DNA from 3 places in the Micromonospora sp. Llam0 genome. Region 2 is predicted to be linked to each of the others. Evidence: riboswitches for the same ligand, from Rfam matches in the RefSeq annotation. Region 2 holds a riboswitch; each other region holds the start of a gene.
The links. A riboswitch is a leader RNA that binds a small molecule or an ion and turns the genes downstream of it on or off. The one in region 2 is predicted to bind cobalamin.

Region 1: another riboswitch for cobalamin. It lies ahead of EDC02_RS11730 (LPXTG cell wall anchor domain-containing protein); the one in region 2 lies ahead of EDC02_RS22580 (ribonucleoside-diphosphate reductase subunit alpha).
Region 3: another riboswitch for cobalamin. It lies ahead of metE (5-methyltetrahydropteroyltriglutamate--homocysteine S-methyltransferase); the one in region 2 lies ahead of EDC02_RS22580 (ribonucleoside-diphosphate reductase subunit alpha).

What each region holds. Positions count from the first base shown of each region.
Region 1 covers NZ_RJJY01000001.1:2,626,027-2,632,545, reverse strand. Annotated here, with positions in the region: gene EDC02_RS11740 (energy-coupling factor transporter transmembrane component T) at 1-944, opposite strand, end outside; gene EDC02_RS11735 (hypothetical protein) at 945-1,910, opposite strand; gene EDC02_RS11730 (LPXTG cell wall anchor domain-containing protein) at 1,907-3,355, opposite strand; cobalamin riboswitch at 3,449-3,604, opposite strand; cobalamin riboswitch at 3,781-3,898, shown strand; gene EDC02_RS11725 (prenyltransferase/squalene oxidase repeat-containing protein) at 3,983-5,041, shown strand; gene EDC02_RS11720 (hypothetical protein) at 5,060-5,536, shown strand; gene EDC02_RS11715 (DUF5134 domain-containing protein) at 5,819-6,337, shown strand; partial or broken gene EDC02_RS11710 (heavy metal translocating P-type ATPase) at 6,332-6,519, opposite strand, start outside.
Region 2 covers NZ_RJJY01000001.1:5,186,632-5,193,150, reverse strand. Annotated here, with positions in the region: gene EDC02_RS22600 (SIS domain-containing protein) at 1-734, opposite strand, end outside; gene EDC02_RS41800 (hypothetical protein) at 1,723-2,112, shown strand; gene EDC02_RS22590 (ROK family protein) at 2,124-2,741, shown strand; gene EDC02_RS22585 (hypothetical protein) at 2,719-3,303, opposite strand; cobalamin riboswitch at 3,398-3,608, shown strand; gene EDC02_RS22580 (ribonucleoside-diphosphate reductase subunit alpha) at 3,749-6,124, shown strand; gene EDC02_RS22575 (ribonucleotide-diphosphate reductase subunit beta) at 6,220-6,519, shown strand, end outside.
Region 3 covers NZ_RJJY01000001.1:2,639,179-2,645,697, reverse strand. Annotated here, with positions in the region: gene EDC02_RS11800 (hypothetical protein) at 1-226, shown strand, start outside; gene EDC02_RS40210 (transposase) at 374-817, shown strand; partial or broken gene EDC02_RS42790 (IS3 family transposase) at 1,087-1,257, shown strand; gene EDC02_RS40205 (DUF5984 family protein) at 1,287-1,793, opposite strand; gene EDC02_RS42345 (DUF5984 family protein) at 1,843-2,046, opposite strand; gene EDC02_RS11785 (hypothetical protein) at 2,039-2,224, opposite strand; gene EDC02_RS11775 (transposase) at 2,733-3,035, opposite strand; cobalamin riboswitch at 3,214-3,429, shown strand; gene metE (5-methyltetrahydropteroyltriglutamate--homocysteine S-methyltransferase) at 3,545-5,782, shown strand; gene tsaD (tRNA (adenosine(37)-N6)-threonylcarbamoyltransferase complex transferase subunit TsaD) at 5,925-6,519, opposite strand, start outside.

The sequences.
Region 1 (6,519 bases), 2.6 Mb from region 2:
TAGAGCCCGGCAGCCGTGACCAGTCCGCAGGCCGCGACCAGCAGTTCGGCGCCGCCGAACCGGTCCGGGCGGTAGGTGCTGCGCAGCACCCGACGACCACTGACCACCAGCCCTGCGGCGGCGACGCCGACCCCGGCGGCCAGCATCGGCAGTCCCAGATAACGGGGGGTGGAGGCGTCCATCAGCCCGTACATCCCGACGCAGACCCCGCACAGACCGCCGATCACCAGCGCACCGGTCAGCGCGTGCACCGAGCCGGGCTGGGGTCCGCGGCGGCCGTAACCGCGGGAGTCCATCGCGGCGGCGAGGGCCAGCGACCGGTCGAGGGCGTCGGCGAGCACCGGGATGACGATGCCACGCAGTGCGCGCATCCCACTGCGGCGTGCGCCGCGTAACCGTCGGGCCCGGCGTACCCGCAGCACGCTCTCCACCAGTTGCGGCGCGACGGACAGCGCCACCACGACGGCGGTCCCGACCTCGTAGAGCGCGCTGGGCACAGCCCGCAGCAGCCGTTTCGGGTTGGCCAGCGCGTTGGCCGCGCCGAGGCAGATCACCATCGCGGCCAGCCGCAGCCCGTCGTACCCGCCACCGAGGACCTGTTCCAGGGCGACTGGCCCGAGTAGCCGGATCCCGGCAGCCCACTCCGGCAACGGGATCTGCGGCAGGGTGAACAGGACATGGTCGCCCTGACCGCCGCCGAAGACGACCCGGAACAGGATCCGGGAGCACACGATGATCGCGCCGAGCCACAGGTAGAGCCGGAAACCGAGGGCCCACGGCGCGTCCGTGCGGCGGGCGGCGACCACGTAACCGGCCACTCCGATGATCAGCGCGAGCAGCAGCGGATTTGTGGTACGGGTGGCGGCGGTGGCCAGCCCGAGCGCCCAGAGCCACCAGGCGCCCGGGTGCACCGCCCGGGGCACCCGGGCGCGTGACGTCGGCATCTATCCGTTCCGGCGACGGCGGCGCGCGGTGACCACCGCGGCGACGGTGACCACGAGCAGCAGGCCGGCACCGAGCACTGTCATGACCGGCACCCCGGTGCGCTGGGCGGACGTCCGGTTGACGTCCCCGGTCCACGCCTCGGCCCGGGCAGCAGAGTCTCCACTGTCCACCGGCGCGGAAACCTCACCCGCAGGGCTGGTCGACGGTGCGGTCGAAACGTCAGGGGTGCCTGCGGTGGTCGGGTCCGGAGACGACGGAACTGACGTCGGTGCGTCTGCGGGCGAGGTGGCCGGTGGTTGACGGGTGGGTGCCCCGCCTGGCGGTGCTGGACCTGTAGGCGGTTGCGGGTCGGTCGGGGGTGTTGCCCTGGGCAGCTGCGGCGTCGCCGGCGGTGGGGTGGGCGGTGGCGGCGGCGGTGGCGCGGGACGTACCGGGGCGATGCGGGGCGGCGGGCTGGTCGACGCGGTCCGGTTCTTGGCGAACGACCAGCCCTCGAAACTGCCCAGCGGAGGCTTGCGCGCCAGCACGCCACGCTGGCTATATGTCCAGGGCCCGCCGTCGGAGGCGTGCCAGTAGGACCAGTACGCGCTCGCCGGGGGCGTGTCGATGCATGGTTCCTCGGCGGCGGTCGGTCTGCCTTCGATCCGGCAGATGAATGATTCGCCCCAGCGGGTGGTGCCGGTGATCGAAATGCCGGCGTTCTTCAGCGCCGCGTGGCCGGTGGCCTGGTCGCCGACGGCGCACCGGATGATCGTCGGCCCACCCAGTTCCTGAAAGTCGACGATGACGGTGACTCCGTTGCCGTCCGGGCAGTAGCCGGCCCGGCCGGCTGCTATGGCCGGGTCGACCGGCGCCAAGGCGGCACCGGCGGCGACAACCACGGCGGTGAGCAGTTGCGCCGCACGGATCGACCAGGCTGGGTGGCTCGCCGCGCTGTCCACTCCGGCTCCTGTGCCGGTCGTCATTGCGGTGTTTCCCGTCGTCGGCGGGCCACCAGGAGCAGGCCCACCCCGGCGATGATCGTCGCGCCGCCGAGTAGACCGTAGGCGGCGACCGGGGCACCGGTGGTGGGCAGGCGTCCACTCGGTGGTGGCGTCGTGGCCGGTGTGACGGACGGGATCGGGCTCGGGATCGGGGTCGGGCTGGAGGTGGCCGTCGAGGTGGGCGTCGGCGACGGTGTGCCCGGGCTGCTGGTGGGTGTCGGGGTGGGACTCGGCGTGGCGCTCGGGGTGGGCGTCGCGGCGGGGCTCGGTGTCGGCGTCAAGGTCGGGGTGGGTGCCGGGTCGCCGATCCCGATCCGACCCAGCGGCACCTGTGCCAAGCCGAGGACCGCCTGGGCGGTGGCCCGGCGCCACTGGTCCAGTTCGAACTCGCCGATTCCGTCGGTGACGGCTGTGGCGAGCGCGTCCGGGGTGTATGCGATCGCGCCGACGTGTGCCGAGGCCGCGCCGGCGTTGGCGGTGGTGATCTGTTGCGCGGCGACGAACCCGGCGGCCTGTCCGGCGGCGGTGTGCTCGCCAGCGGCGGCCAGTGCCTGCCCAGCCAGACCGGTGCTGTTGGTGTTGGGGTAGTCGGTGAAACCGGAGCCGTTGAAGGAGCCGTCAGCCGCCTGCGCTGACAGCAGCCACGACGTGGCGGCCGCCGCCGGCTCGGCGGTGCCGCTCGCTCCGGCGTCGGCGGCTGCCAGCAGAGCCTGCACCGCCATCGCCGTGGCGTCCACCTCCATGCTCTGCTCCGTGACCGGATCCGCCGAGCATGAGGTGCCGGCCGCGTTGGGATAGAGGCGGAAGCCGCCACCTGGGCACTGCTGCTTGACGAGAAAGTCGACCGCGGTCTGCGGTACGCCGCCGGAGCGGGCCAGCCCGATGACGGCCAGCGACTGACCGAACAGGTTCGACCCGGCGGTGGTGTCGAGGTTACGGTCGTAGAGCCAGCCCGCCTTGGTGCCCTGGTCGGCACCGTAGATCAGGTCCAGTGTGCGCTGACGCCAGTCGTGGCCGCCGAAATCGGTCGGGTCGACACCGGCTGCGACGGCGGCCAGGAGCACCTTCGCCGTCGATCCGCCGGTGACAAAATCGCCCATATCGGTACGGATGACGGCGTAGCCGTCGGCGTTGGCCGTGAGCGCCTCGACGATGGCGGCAACGGCGGCCTGTTCGGCACCGGTGGCCCGCAGCGCGAAGAGCGCGTCGATCGTCAGTCCCCAGTCACTGCCGACGAAGCCCGGCAGGCCGCCGTCGACCAGCTGACCGGAAATCCAGTGCGAGCCGGCCTGCGCCGCCGCGGGGGTGGCGGCCAACCGCAGCGCAGGAGACCCGGCGGGACGGTTGAGAACGACCCCGGCACTGGCGGCGACCACCGTGAGGGCGGCAAGCGCCGGCAGAATCCGGCTGATGAAGCCACGAACCATGGTGGAGACCTTTCGGAGCGGTGACCGAAACCGCATCCGCCGGTCGCACGCGACCATGGCCGATCCGGGCTCGATCCGTAGACCACGACGTGTTGAGCCGCTCACTCCACAGTCGGGCAATCCGGCTCGCGTACCGGTGCTGACGGGCACACCAGCGCGCATACGGCTGCGGGTCAGCGCCGGCCTCGCACCGGCTTCCCCCGCCTGGGAGCACATTCAGTTGTGACGAGCTGCTACCGAGTATGTCAGATCAGCAACCGCGGGCGTCCTCACCGGACGTCACGGATGGCGGCCGATCGGGTCGAATAGCGGATCTGCTCAGCGGTTGACAACCACTGTGCCGAGTATGGCCGCCGCAGCCACCGGCCTGATCAAGGCCGAAGCGTTGACGGCCGAGAGGAGTCGTGCCCACACTATCCGCAGCAGTTCTGTACCTGTGCGTCGATGGGGGAAGTCCGGTCGGAAGCCGGCGCTGGCCCGCAACGGTAGGCGGCGAACACGACGCCGCGAGCCCGAATACCCGTCGACGTACTGCTGCTGAGGATTTCCACCCGTCGTGGCCCACGGGTCGGAGCCACCCGGGTCGCCTGGGTCGCCTCGACGTATGGGCCGGAAAGGCGCCGCCCGATGGCCACCCACCGCCGTCACCGTCTCCGACTCGTCACCACCGGTGTACTCGCCGCTCTCGCGTTGACCGTGACCGCGGCCGCGCCGGCCGCAGCCACTCCACCGCAGACCCACAACCGCGTCGACGCCGCCGCTGGCTGGCTCGCCCGGCAGATGGTCGACGGAGAACGCTTCGAAGTCGTCTTCGGTGGCGTCGCCTACCCCGATCAGGGCCTCACCATCGACGCGATCTTCACTTTCGCCGCAGCCAAGGAAGCCGACAGCTACGCGACCAACGCGATCACCTGGCTCGCCGAACCAGCGGTGATCACCGGCTACATCGGCGACGGCACCGAGGCGTACGCCGGCGCCACCGCCAAGCTCGCGCTCGGCGTGCAGGTCCGTGGCCTCGACCCCACCTCGTTCGGTGGTGTCGATCTGCTGACCCGGCTCACCGGGCTGATGGCACCCTCCGGCCGGTTTTCCGACCAGTCCGTGTTCGGCGACTACAGCAACATGTTCAGCCAGTCGTTCGCCGTCATTGCCCTGGACCGGGCCGGCGGCGCACCAGCGCAGGCCATATCGTTCCTGGCCGCCAGCCAGTGTCCGGACGCCGGGTTCCCGCTCCAGTTGGCCCAGGCCACCTGCACCAGCGACGTCGACGCCACCGCGATGGCGATCCAGGCACTGATCGCGGCCGGCGAATGGCACAAGGCCCAGACGGCCGCGCAGTGGCTGATCTCCGTGCAGTCCACCGACGGCTCGTTCACCGCCGGCGGGGTCGCCAACGCCAACAGCACCGGCCTGGCCGCCCAGGCGCTGGTGGCGACCGGCCGGGTGCTGGCCTGGTGGCAGGCCCGTCAGTTCCTGCTGAGCCTGCAGGTCGGCTGCACCGGTGCCATTGCTGACCGGGGCGCGATTGCCTACACCACCACCGGATTCGACCCCGCCACCGCACCCCGCGCCACCGCGCAGGCCGTACCCGGCCTGGCCGCGGCCAGCCTGGTCACCCTGTCTGCCAACGGCTCCCGACCGGACGCGCCGACGCTGGCCTGCGCCCAGCCGTTCAGTCCCGCGTAGCTAGCCCACGGAGGAATGATGACAACACTGATCCGCCGTCGTGTGGCGGCACTCGCCGCGATCGTCGTGCTGGCAGCAGGACTGGTCGCGGTCGACCCACTGACCCGCCCGGCGCATGCTGCCGCCTGCACACCCGGCACCGGCGTCACCGTCGTCGTCGACTTCACCGCCTTCGGCCTCGGCGTGCAGACCAACTGCTACCTCGGCGACCCGCCCACCGGCCTCGCCGCCCTGCAGGGCACCGGCTTCACCCCCACCGGCACCCTGCGTTGGGGACTCGCCTTCATCTGCCGCATCGACGGCCTGCCTACGCCTGCGGCCGAACCCTGCGTCAACACACCACCAACCAGCGCCTACTGGTCATACTGGCATGCCACCCCGGGCGGCACCTGGACCTACAGCACCCTCGGCGCCAGCAGCTACAACCCGGCGATCGGCACGGTCGAGGGCTGGCGGTTCGGCTCCGGCCAGGCGCCCTCGATCACCCCACCCTGATCGCTCGGCGCGGCGACGACATGAATCGGCCCCTGAAGCTGTCGTTGATCGCCGCGCCGATCGGATGACGTGCGCCCGGCGTCGCGCTGTCGGCGCCTGGCACCGTGGTCGACTTCACGGCCGCAGCGGGCCACGCTCGACCGGCGGGCTTGTGGGAGGTGCTGGTGGTCCCCTCGACCGCCGTTCGGTGGCTGCTCACAGCCGCTCATCGTCGTTGGGACGTACTGTCTGTGGCGGTGCCTGGCCCACGTCGGTGGGTCGGGACACGGCGGCCGGTGGCGGATGTGGGTCGGCGACGCCGCCCATCTGGCGATGAGCGTGAGCATGATCGTCATGCTGTGGGGTCTAGACGCCGGTGACCTGTGGGGTCTGCAGGCAGCCGGGTTCGTCCTCGCCACACTGTGGTTCATACTCATGGCGTTACACAGTCATGAGGAGCCGGCCCGGGTGCGTTTCGGGCAGGTCAACCAGGGGGTCGCCATGGCGGCGATGGCCTGGATGTTCCTCGGCGTACATGTCTCACCTGGCCACGGCACCCACGGGACGGCGGCGCATGCGCACCACACCACGAGTGGAACCTCGACGGTAGTCACGATCCTCTTCGCCAGTTGTCTCGGGGTGTCGACCCTGTGGTGGATCTGGGTCAGCCGTCGTCCGGCCCCGCTTGGTGGCGGGCGACAGTCGACCCGATCCCCGAGCGTTGCCCCGGTCACCACCTGGCTTCTCGGCGATGCGGGGGAGGCGGCGTTCCATGCGCTGATGTCGGCCGCCATGAGTGCCGCGTTGCTCGCGGCGCTATGAGCGCACGGCACCGCCGATCGGCTGCCACCGGAACAGCCGCAGGCTGTTGCCGACGACGAGCAGACTCGAGCAGGCCATCGCCGCAGCGGCGGCCATCGGGCTTGATCACCCGCAGCGTCGCCCGGGACAGGCCGATCGCGTCGACCACGCCAAGCAGGTCGACATCGCCACGACGAATCCGC
Region 2 (6,519 bases):
TGGGTCGGGACCATCGCGATCTCGTTGAAGAACATTGTGGTCTGCTTGAGCAGGGTCACGTACCAGTCGGCGGTGCCGAGCAGGGCGATCCGGCTGTCCCGCAGCCTGACGGCGATGGCCTCCGCTTTCTCGAGGGTACCTCCGTGAAACGCGTCCTTGAGGAAGGCGACCGACGCCTCCAGTTCCTCCCGGTATGAACGCTGCGTGATGCCTAGCCGGTGGAAGAGGTCGAGGAATATCGCGAAGAATTGCTGTACGTGGTAGAGAGGGTATTCTCGGTCTGCGTGGCGGAGCTTGTACTGGATCAGTGAGGTACCGTCCTCCCGGCACATCCCGGCGATCTTGCCGCCGCCGGTGAGAACGAGCAGGTTCCGGCCGGCGTTCATCTCGTGCATGGCATCGTAGAACAGACACGGCTCGACCGACCATCCGCTGTAGCACACGATGATCGTCAGCGTGCAAGGATCATTCACGACCTCCCGGTTGACGAACCAGTCCAGGTCGTAGTCGTTGACGACTTGGACGTGCACCGGAATGCCTTCGGACAAGAAGAAGCCCTTCACGATGTCCGACACGACAGAGGAGCAGCCCATCCCGTAGAACACGATCCGCTTGAACTGCCCGGACCCGATGCGCTCTTGCAGGTCCGGGTCAAGACCGCTGAGGTCGTACTCATGTCCCCAGAGGAGACTCTCGAAGAGGGGGGTTCCCAGCATTGGCTCAAGTCGTTCCAAACGCGGTTGCACCTAACAGCTCCTTGTGTTGGCTATTTCCGTGGAGAAGTGCTGGAGTCGCGACAGCGGCTCGAGCCGTCCAGGCCGGTGGTCCGACCGACGGGATCGCTGTCAGCAACGCGACGCCGGTGGCGATTGTGATCGCGTCGCCCGGCTCAGTCGTTCCCGCGTTGACCCGTGCCACTCCCAGCGCGCCGATTCATCGGTCTGTCGGTGGTCCGATCGGGCGCTATGTGCACCCCGATGCCACACGGTTGGCGGGTGCCGCGTGGTCCACCGACGGTGCCGAGCATAAGGAACTGGGCAGCCAAGAATTGCGACTGGGTTTGATTGGATCGCCATAGGCAGGGCTGGAGATTTGCCAGGTCATCAATGGATCAAGTAGTGCGGTGAGATGATCAAGAGTGACCGGCCCTGACCGGCTATCTTAGGTCTGGCGCAGGACGGCTGCGACTGACTAGCGGTCTTTCCGGTGCTGGACTGGCGTAATCGGCGACAGCGAGAAATGGCCAGTCCGATTTAAGATCATCGCGGTCCCCCTGATGGATGATTTAGATAAAAAGCTACCGGTCGCCAGTTGGTCAGTCAAGGGGTAGCCGTCAATGTCTCTTGTTGATCTACCGGGGGAGTTTCATCCTCACCTGATCGTTTCGGTCTGGGCATCTCGCGCCTCCAGGGCGAGCGTTGGGTGATGGTCATCGCGTTGCGAGATAACTGCTGGTCATGGTGGTCCTGTCGGCTACGGTGAGGTCCGGGTGGGCTTCCGTGTGGACAGTCGGACTCGGACGAGTCGGCGGAGCCGAACAGGACCCGGTGGCCCCGCCGAGCGAGCCGGTGGCGGCGATCGCTGGCGGCCTGTTGGTCTCCTGCCAGGCCCCCCGAGGGGCATCCGCTGCGGGTACCGTCGGTCATCGCCCGGCTCGCCGAGTGCGCCGCCCTTGGCGGTGCCGCCGCCGTACGGGTCAACCACCCCGACGACGTACGGGCGGTGAAGTCCGCCGTGGACCTTCCGGTGATCGCGCTGCACAGGGAGCGGGCCGCCGACCGCGACCTGATCACCCCACGCTGGGAGCTGGTCGAGGCGCTCACCGCCGTCGGGGTCCGGACCGTCGCCGAGGGCCGGTTCGCCACCCCCGACCAGGTGCGTGCCGCGTTCGCCGCAGGCGCGCACGCGGCGGTCGTCGGAACCGCGATCACCGACCCGGCCGCGTTGACCCGGTGCCTCGCCGCGGCCGTTCCACGCCTGACCGGCCCGGCCGCTCCACGCCTGACCGGCCCGGCCGCTCCACGCCTGACCGGCCCGGCCGCTCCACGCCCGACCGGCCCGACCGGTGCCGCCAGCGCCGGCAGTTCGGCGAGCCTGGCTGGGCAGCACTGATGGAGGCAACCATGGCCGGCACCGGCGACCCGGTCACCATCGGTGTCGACATCGGAGGTACGAAGATCGCCGCCGCGCTCGTCGTCGCCGCCGGCACCGGTACCGGCGGCGCCATCGTGGTCGGCGGCGACGTGGTGGTGGGCCGGCACGGCTTCGCCGGCAGCGTCGGGCACCTGCCGGCCGCCCGGCGCCTCGGCCGCCGCTGTGGTTGCGGCGCGGTCGACCACGTCGAGGCGTACGCGGCCGGCCCGGCGATCGCCGCCGAGTACGCGGCCCGGACCGGTCGCGGTGCGGCACCGCCCCTGGAGGAGGTCGCGGCGGCGGCCGCCAACGGCGATCCGGTCGCGCTGGAGGTGACCGACCTGGCGGCCCGGGTGCTGGGCACCGGGCTGGCCACCGCCGCCAACCTGCTCGATCCCGAGGTGGTCGTCCTCGGCGGTGGTGTGGTCGGGCTCGGCGACCGGTTCGTCGCGGGCGTACGCGCCGCGCTGCACGCGGCGGCGCTGCCCGGGATCGACCGGCTGCCGGTGCGTACCGCCCGGCTCGGCAACGCCGCCGTGCTGGCCGGCGCCGCGCTGCTTGCCGGCCAGCTCAGCGCTGGCCGGTTCAGCGCTGGCCGAGGTCGATGACGGTCTCGGCACCCGCCGCCGCGCCGCCACCTTGTCTGCCGGTCGCCGGGTCGCCACCTCGTCCGCCCGTACCGCCGCCGCTGGCAGCGGCGGGCCGGGCCGATTGTCGGTCCGGATAGAGCCACAACGATCCGATTGCCAGGGCCACCAGCAGGTGTACGGCGGACTCGCCGCCCCCTTTGTGGATCCAGCCCCGCCAGCCCGGCATGACGCCCAGCAGCAGTTCGCGCCCCGCGTCGATGTCCGCCGGTGCGATGACGAACGAAAGGGCAATCAGCGCCACGGTCGACGCGCCGAAGCCGACGACCAGGCCCACCCGGCACAGTCGGGGCCGTCGCCGGGGCCCGGCGGTCAGCGCCCATGCGGCCAGGCTGCTCACCGCCGCGATTCCGAGCATCGCCAGGTACGGGGTGCGTGGCGAGGTGACACCGGCGAGGGTGTTGTTCAGGTCGAAGACCGCACCGGCCCGCAGCCCGGTCGCCTGGATGCTGAGCGCCCCGACGACGCCGACGAGCAGGGTACCGAGCACCGCCCCGTACAGACCCCATAGCACGCTTCTCACCCGACGGACCCTCCTCCCCGGACCCGGTGCGACCCGACGCCGCGACACGCCGAACACAGTATCTGGTGTTGTGTCTTCTGGCTCGCTCCCATATATGGTGTATCCCGCAGCTGGTTCGGCCACCCCTCGGCGGTGGTCGAGGCAAGAGGGAACCCGGTGGGAGTCCGGGACTGCCCCGCAGCGGTGAGTGGGAACGACCGCCGTCACCGAGCACTGGACCCGTGGCGGGTCCGGGAAGCGACGGCCAGTAGGCACCGGCACGACGCCCACGAGTCCGAAGACCTGCCAGCGTGCCGCACGCGTCGCGTGCGGTGGTCGAAGGCCGCGCGGGACGGCCGACGCCGACGACCGGTCCACGCCGGCGGAGCAGACCGCCAGGTGAGTGACCGGTGGCGTCCTCCCCGCGTGTCCGTCGACCGGTGGACAGGCACGACAAGGGGAACCGATGCAGGTACGCAAGCGCAACGGCGACACCGAACCGGTGGACGTCAACAAGATCGTCAAGGCGGTCGAACACTGGGTCGCCGACCTGGACGAGGTCGACCCGCTGCGGGTGGCGACCCGGACGATCAGCGGACTGTACGACGGGGCGACAACCGCCGAGCTGGACAAACTGTCGATCCAGACGGCGGCGGAGCTGATCGGCGAGGAACCGCAGTACTCGAAACTGGCGGCCCGGCTGCTCGCCGCCTACGTGGACAAGGAGGTCCGCGGCCAGCAGGTGGCCAGCTTCAGCCAGTCGATCCGATACGCCCACGGCCTCGGGCTGATCGGCGACGACACCGCCGCCTTCGTCGCCCGCAACGCCCGCAAACTCGACGACGCCGTCGACGTCGACGGCGACCTGCGCTTCGAGTACTTCGGGCTGCGAACGGTGGCCGACCGCTACCTGCTGCGGCATCCGCAGACCCGGCTGGTGGTGGAGACGCCTCAGTACTGGCTGCTGCGGGTGGCGTGCGGGCTGTCCCAGACGCCGGCCGAGGCGATCGACTTCTACCGGCTGATCTCCAGCCTGGCCTATCTGCCCAGCTCACCGACGTTGTTCAACTCAGGCACCCGGCACACCCAGATGTCGTCGTGCTTCCTGGTCGACTCGCCGCGCGACGAGCTCGACTCGATCTACGAGCGTTACCACCAGGTGGCGAAGCTGTCGAAGTTCTCCGGCGGGATCGGCATCTCCTGGTCGCGGATCCGTGGCCGGGGCGCGCTGATCCGGGGCACCAACGGCAGGTCGAACGGCATCGTGCCGTTCCTCAAGACCCTCGACGCCGGGGTCGCGGCGGTCAACCAGGGCGGCCGCCGCAAGGGCGCCGCCTGCGTCTACCTGGAGCCGTGGCACCCGGACGTCGAGGAGTTCCTGGAGCTGCGGGACAACACCGGTGAGGACGCCCGGCGCACCCACAACCTGAACCTGGCCAACTGGATCCCGGACGAGTTCATGCGCCGGGTCGAGGCGGACGCCGACTGGTCGCTGATCGACCCGTCCGACGCGCCGGAGCTGCCCGACCTGTACGGCGAGGCGTTCGACGAGGCGTACCGGGCGGCGGAGAAGAAGGCGGTCCGGACGGTCAAGGCCCGCGACCTGTACGGGCGGATGATGCGCACCCTGGCGCAGACCGGCAACGGGTGGATGACGTTCAAGGACGCCGCGAACCGGCTGTCCAACCAGACCGGCGAGCCGGGCAACACGATCCACCTGTCCAATCTGTGCACCGAGATCCTCGAGGTCAACAGCGACACCGAGACCGCCGTGTGCAACCTCGGGTCGATCAACCTCGGCGCGCACGTCACCGCCGACGGCGTCGACTGGGACAAGCTGCGCGCCACGGTCCGTACCGCCGTGGTGTTCCTCGACCGGGTAATCGACATCAACTACTACCCGGCGGCGCAGGCGGCGGCGTCGAACCCGCGCTGGCGTCCGGTCGGGCTGGGGCTGATGGGCCTGCAGGACGCGTTCTTCACGCTGCGGCTGCCGTTCGACTCGGTACCGGCCCGGGAGTTGTCCACCCGCGTACAGGAGGAAATCTTCCTGACCGCGCTGGAAACCTCCGCCGGGCTCGCCGAACGGTTCGGCCCGCATCCGGCGTACGCCGAGACCCGGGCCGCCCGGGGCGAGCTGCACCAGGACCTGTGCGGCGCCGAGCCGGGCCAGCCCGAGCGGTGGGCCCGACTCCGGTCGACGATCGCCGCACACGGCCTGCGGAACTCGCTGCTGGTCGCGATCGCGCCGACCGCCACGATCGCGTCGATCGCCGGCTGCTACGAATGCATCGAGCCGCAGGTGTCCAACCTGTTCAAGCGCGAAACCATGTCCGGGGAGTTCCTGCAGATCAACACGTACCTGGTCGGCGAGCTGAAGGCGCGCGGGCTGTGGACGGCACCGGTCCGGGAGCAGATCAAGCGGGCCGAGGGGTCGGTGCAGGGCCTCACGGACCTGCCCGCCGACGTGCGGGAGCTGTTCCGTACCGCGTGGGAGCTGCCGCAGCGGGCGCTGATCGACCTGGCCGCCGCCCGCGCCCCGTACGTCGACCAGTCGCAGTCGTTGAACCTGTTCCTCAGTGCGCCGACCATCGGCAAGCTGTCCTCGATGTACCTGTACGCCTGGAAGTCCGGGCTGAAGACCACCTACTACCTGCGGTCGCGTCCGGCGACCCGGATCCAGCAGGCCACCGTCGGCATCGCGCCGACCGCCGGGCCGGTCGCCGGGCCGGTCGTCGGGCCGGTCGTCGGGCCGGTCGTCGGGCCGGTCGTCGCGGCCGGCGCCGACGAGGCGTCGGCCTGTTACCTGGAAAACCCCGAAACCTGTGAGGCCTGCCAGTGACCGTCTCCGAAACCAGCACCGTCTCCGCGACCACTAGCGCCGCCACCAGTAACGCTGCTGGCGCGGGCCGACGGCAGTTGCTGCTCGACCCCGGCATGGACCTGACCCTGCGGCCGATGCGCTACCCACAGTTCTTCGACCGGTTCCGGGACGCGATCAAGAACACCTGGACGGTGGAGGAGGTCGACCTGCACTCCGACCTGCCGGACCTGGCCAAGCTGTCGCCGGCCGAGCAGCACCTGGTGTCCCGGCTGGTCGCGTTCTTCGCCACCGGCGACACCATCGTCGCGAACAACCTGGTGCTCAACCTCTACCAGCACGTCAACTCTCCGGAAGGCCGGCTCTACCTGTCCCGGCAGCTGTTCGAGGAGGCGGTGCACGTCCAGTTCTACCTG
Region 3 (6,519 bases), 2.5 Mb from region 2:
GTGCTACGAGCTCTACGAGGTCAACCCGACAGACAGCTCAGATGGCTACATCGACGTACGCATCCCCGACCTCCAACCGGGTGGCGGACCGTTCGTACCGGCCCCCGCAGGGCAGGTCACAGTTATCGGGCACCGCAGCCCGACGTTTCCCTGGCCGGTCTTTCGACACTTCCTCGACGGCATCCTCGCCAGCGGTGACATCCGCGACTATGAGCAAGATCAATGACCTGACCAGCCGGCGGTACGCCCGATCGGCAGCAGATTAGAGAACCTGCGGACCGGAGGGGATTTGCCTTCTTGGTCAAGGTGGTGTGAGACACCCCGTGTGAGTGGGGTGCTGACCTGAGGGCGGGGATCGGAGATCCTTGTGTACATGTCCACTTCATCTGGCAAGCAGTCGGCGGCCAGCGGCGGGGCTGATCCGGCGCCGAAGCCGTCGCGGCGGGTCTTCAGCGCGGAATACAAGCTCGCGATGGTTGCCGAGTACGAGAACGCCCCGAACGGAGAGAAGGGTGCGATCCTGCGCCGGGAAGGCCTGTACTCGTCGCACATCGTCGAATGGACACGGGCCCGCGACGCCGGGCAACTCGGCCCCGATGCCCCTGCGGCGATGGGCGCCGGCACCGCGGCGGTCGGGTCGCGGGTGAAGAAGTCCGCGGAACAGATCGAGTTGGAGAAGCTGCGCCGGCAGAACGAGAAACTGCAGGCGGACCTGAAGAAGACCCGGATGGCGTTGGACATCATGGGAAAAGCGCACGCGCTCTTGGAAGAACTCTCCGAGAGCGCGGACAACGACAACCCGCCGAGGAGGTCCTGACCGCCGTGTTCGGCGAGTTGCGCGATGCGGACATCTCGGTGCAGCGGGCGTGCGCGTTGACCGGGACCTCGCGGGCGACCTACTACCGGCGGGCGCGCCCGGTCGGTCCGCGACACGGGCCGTGGCTGCCCCGGAACCCGCCGCCGCAGGCGCTGAGCCCGGCCGAACGTGACCGGGTCCTCGCGGTGCTGAACTCGCCTGCCTACGCCGATCTGGCGATTCCTCAGGTGTGGGCGCGGGAACTCGACGCGGGCCGCTACCACTGCTCCATGTCCACGATGTACCGCATCGCCCGCGCGGCGGGGCAGAGCCGGGAACGACGCCGACTGGCGACCCACCCACCCCGGGTACGGCCCGAGCTGGTCGCGACCGGACCCGGTCAGGTGTGGTCCTGGGACATCACCGCGTTGAAGGGACCTGTCAAAGGCGTCTGGTACCGGTGTTACGTCGTCATCGACATCTACTCCCGCTACGTCACCGGCTGGCTCGTCGCTGGCGTCCGGTCCAGGGCGTGGGCGAGCCAGGTGGTGCGCTGGCGGTGCTCGTTGCGCAACGCGACCAGATCCAGTTCGACGCCGGGCAGAGAACCGCGCCGCTCCAACTCACTGACCTGCTTGTCCATGGCAACCATCAGCTGGCGATCCAGATCGCGCACCGCGTCGGTGAACTGCTGAGTGCAGAAAGCGATCCGTCCCCGTACTGGGCCGGTGAAGACGATGTCGTCGTCCGGGTCGAGGCGCTGGTTCCACCAGTCGATTGTCACTGTGTCGTCGTCGGTGCTGATCGTGCGCCAGCAGCGCACCTTCGGGGCGTTACGTAGGTAGCCGAAGTCCAGGTAGTGATCGCCGCACCACTCCTCGGCCGTGGTGTCTGCATCGGATTCGTCGTCTCGGGCGGTCCAGGTCGTGGCGTCCGCTTCGATGAAGGGCAGCAGGTCGGCGGGCATCGGTTCCAGAATCGTAGGGAGTAGCTGCAGCAGGTCTTCCCAGAGCCGTACGACGTAGTAGTCGGCGTACGGCGGATCGTCATGGCCGTCGGCGTACCGTCTCGGCGGAGTAGCGCAGCAGCTGATGTCCGTTGAGGTCGAGCCAGTACCAGCCTTCGGTGAGTCCGAACCAGTGCAGCGTCTGTTTGTCCCGACCCCAGGGGTGCACCTGGTCCAGCGGGCGTAGCTGGAACTGGAAGCGGATTGCCGGTTGTGTCTGGCGTACCGGGCGGTGGTCAGCCACAAGGGTCGCCGCTGGTCCGCTCGCCGGCCGTTGGGCTGAAACGTTCGGCGAACGCCGCGCGGACCGGTGTTCCGGGCAGGTTGTCGCGGATGGCGAACACCACGTGATCGAAGTGAGCGACCGCGTCCAAGGCTTGGGCGAACGCGTCGGCCACGGTCGCGGGATCGTTGCGAAACACCCCGCACCCCCACGCACCGAGCACGATGCTGCGATGCCCGTGTGCTGCGGCGACTACGCGCAGCTGCCATCAGCCGGGTATGCACCCGCACCACCCGCTGCCCGGCGCGCAGCAGGTCACGTTCCGGCCGGCGGGTCATATGCCGGCAGTCCTCGACGGCGAAGGTCACCTGGGTCCATCGGGCGGACCACTCCAGTGCCTGGAGATGGCCCTCGTCCGTGGCGGCGATGGTCCGTTCACCTAGCTTGCGGCCAAGGTCGTCAACTGCGACCAGCGTAGGGTGCGTTTGTGGGCGTCGGTTCCGATCACGGTCATGCCGGCTCCTCACCGCAGACAGGGGGCAGGTCCACGAGCCGGACGAGGGGGCATGCCTCAATCGAGCGTTCGCAGGCTCCTATCAAGCCACTCCCCGCCCGGCGCGGTGTCCGACGGGGCCGCACATCAGGACAAGCCACCAGCCGCGCGGGCCGGGGCAACGAAGAAACGAGCGAACCCCGCCGGACATCGATCAGCCTGGCATTAACACGAAGAAAGCCGTGGCCCGTCTGAGGATGTCGACGTCCTCGCGGAGCCGGCGGTTCTCCCGCCGCAGCCGCGCCAACTCGTCGCGTTCCTCGCTGGTCAACCCGTCCGACCGGGTGCCGTTGTCGAGGTCTGCCTGCCTGACCCACTCGCGTACCGCGGTCTCGGTCAGGTCGAAGTCCCTCGCGACCTGCGCCATCGTCCGGTCACCCCGCCGGCACACCTCGACGATCTCCGCCTTGAACTCCGGCGTGAACGCTCTGCGCGGCCGGCGTGGTTTCTTGCCCATGCCTTCCATGATGAACATCCTCCCGAGGAGCACACAGCCCCTCTGACCTGGGATGTCCGTCAAACCGGGTCAGGCCCAAGACCGTATGGCCCCAGGTGGGCATCCCAGATTCGTCGACCGGGCATCGAAATTCTGCGGTGTCCCGTGCGGCGGACACTGGCGCGACGGTACGGCCCGTACGATGGCGGACGGTGTTGGTTCGTCCCGTCCGTAGGTTGGGTGGGGCGTCGTAAGAGGGAACCCGGTGTGAGACCGGGACTGCCCCGCAGCGGTGAGTGGGAACGACCGCCGTCAACGAAGCACTGGACCGTAAGGTCTGGGAAGCGACGGCCAGTAGGCGACCGACGTGTCACGCCCACGAGTCCGAAGACCTGCCAGCACTGCGCACGCCGCACGGTGTGCGCCGCCGGCGGCTCCTCGGGAGGGCCAGGGCGGAAGCTGGTACCTCGCCGTACCCTGCCTTCCTCCCCTCCCGTGTCCGCCGGGCACTTCGAGGGAAGGACCCATTGGTGACTACCGCATTCGGGCAGAGCACTGTGCTCGGCTATCCGCGCATCGGCGCCGACCGTGAGCTGAAGAAGGTCCTCGAGGCCTACTGGGCGGGCGGCATCGGCGCCGAGGAATTGGAGAGGACCGCCGCTGAGCTGCGGTCCGAGGTCTGGCGGACGTTGGCCGACGCCCGGCTCGACGCGATTCCGTCGAACACGTTCTCCTACTACGATCACGTGCTCGACACCGCTGTCGCCGTTGGTGCGATCCCTGGCCGGTTCGCCCGGCTTGGGCTCGGCGAGTTGGACACCTACTTCGCGATGGCGCGCGGGGCCGACGTCGAGCCGGCGTTGGAGCTGACGAAGTGGTTCGACACGAACTACCACTACCTGGTGCCGGAGATCGACCCGGGCCTCGTCTTCCGTCCGAGCCCGGCGAAGGCGTTGGGTGAGTACGCCGAAGCCCGTGAGCTGGGTATCACCACTCGACCGGTGTTCGTCGGGCCGGCCACGTTCCTGCTGCTGGCCAAGGGCGACGACCCGTTCTCCCGGCTGGACGAGCTGGTCGAGGTGTACGTCGATATCCTCGCCGCGCTGGCGGCTGCAGGGGTGGCCTGGGTGCAGTTGGACGAGCCGGCCTACGTCGCCGACCGCACCCCGGCCGAGATTGACGCCCTGCGCGGCGCCTACGCCCGCCTCGCGGAGGTCACTCAGCGGCCGAGGATCTTCGTAGCCACCTACTTCGGTGAACTCGGTGACGCCCTGCCCGCGTTGCTGGACACGGCGGTGGAGGCGATTGGCCTGGACCTGGTGGCCGGGCCGGCAAGTATGAATCGGCTCGCCGCAGCCGGGCCGCTACGCGGCCGGACGATCGTCGCCGGGCTGGTGGACGGCCGCAACATTTGGCGTACGGACCTGCAGGCCGCCGTCGCTGTCGGAGCGAACGTTGCCGGGCTGGCCGACCATGTCGCCGTCGCCACCTCCTGTTCGCTGCTGCACGTCCCGGTCGACCTCGCGGTCGAAGGCGGGCTCGACCCGGAGCTGTCCGCCCGGCTGGCGTTCGCCCGGCAGAAGGTCGATGAGGTGGTCCTGCTCGGCAGGGCGCTGCGCGACGGCATCGCGCAACTGCCCCCACCTCTGCCGGTCGCTTCGGTCGGGTGGCGGCGCGGCGACGTGCGTGCCCGGCTGGCAGCCCTCGGCCCCGCCGACCGCCTGCGTGGCGACTATCCGGATCGGGCGGCCGCGCAGCAGCAGCGGCTGGGGCTTCCGGAGTTGCCGACGACCACGATCGGGTCGTTCCCGCAGACCGACGAGTTGCGTCGGGCCCGCGCCGCGTACCGGGCTGGTCGGCTCGACCACGACGGCTATGTCGAGCGGATGCGCGCTGAGGTCGAACACGTCATCCGACTGCAGGAGAAGCTGGGCCTGGATGTGCTGGTGCACGGCGAACCGGAACGTAACGACATGGTGCAGTACTTCGGTGAACAGCTGGACGGTTTTGCGGCCACGGAGCATGGTTGGGTCCAGTCCTACGGCTCCCGTTGTGTCCGCCCGCCGATCATCCATGGCGACGTGGCCCGCAAGGCCCCGATGACGGTCGACTGGTCCACCTACGCCCAGTCCCTCACCAAGCGGCCGGTCAAGGGCATGCTGACCGGCCCGGTGACCATCCTGGCCTGGTCGTTCGTCCGTACCGACCAGCCGCTGGCCGACACCGCCGACCAGGTTGCGCTCGCCCTGCGCGACGAATGCCGGGATCTGGAGGCGGCCGGAATCCGGGTGATCCAGGTCGACGAACCAGCCCTGCGGGAGACCCTGCCGCTGCGTAGGGCCGGCCAGCAGGCGTACCTGGACTGGGCGGTCGGCGCGTTCCGGCTGGCGACGAGCGGCGTCGCCGATGATACTCAGATCCACACCCACCTGTGCTACTCGGAGTTCGGTGAGGTCATCGCCGCGATCGATGCGCTGGACGCCGATGTGACCAGCATCGAGGCGTCACGCTCGAAGATGGAGATCCTCGACGATCTGGCTGCGATCGGCTACCGGCGCGGTGTCGGCCCCGGGGTGTGGGACATACATTCGCCCCGGGTGCCCTCCCGCGACGAGGTGGTCGAGGCCCTCCGTAGGGCAGTTGCGGCCGTACCGGCCGGGCGGTTGTGGGTCAACCCGGACTGTGGTCTGAAGACCCGTGGTTACGCTGAGGTCGAGGCGTCGCTGCGGCATCTGGTCGTCGCCGCTGCGCAGCTGCGCGGGAACTGACGAGGCTGGCGCCTGGGCGGACACCACGTAGGTGTCCGCCCGGGCCGGACCCGGGGTAGGCCATGAACGGTGCGTGTCGCCTGGCCTACGGATTCGGCGGGCGCTGATCTACAAGACATGGAATCACGCTACGCCGGACTGCTCACGGTGCTCGCTTCTGGCGGTGTCCGTACAGGAGCGCGCCGTCCAGGACGGCGGACGGGTTGGCGCCAAGATTGAGCCGGTCGGGGGTGACGCCGGCACGCACGAGCAGGTCACCGAGTGCTGCGATCATGGCGCCGTTGTCGGTGCAGAGCCGTACCGAGGGCACGCGGAGCCGGACGCCGGCGGCTGCGCAACGGTGTTCGGCGAGGGCGCGGACGCGGCTGTTCGCGGCGACGCCACCGACGAGCAGAAGCGTGTCGACCTGGTGGTCCCGGCAGGCAGTCAGGGCCTTGCGGGTGAGGGTGTCAGCTACGGCCTCCTGGAAGGACGCGGCGATGTCAGCTACCGGCAGGGGGTGTTCGCGGTGTTTCTCGACCCAGCGGGCTACTGCGGTCTTGAGGCCGGAGAAGGAGAACTGGTAGGGCGGGTCGGCCGGTCCGGTCATGGGACGGGGGAAGGCGACCGTGTCGGGGTTGCCGTCGCGGGCGACCCGGTCGATGGCGGGACCCCCGGGGTAGGGCAGTCCGAGGAGGCGGGCGACCTTGTCGAACGCCTCTCCCGCGGCGTCGTCGACGGTGTCGCCGAGGTGGATG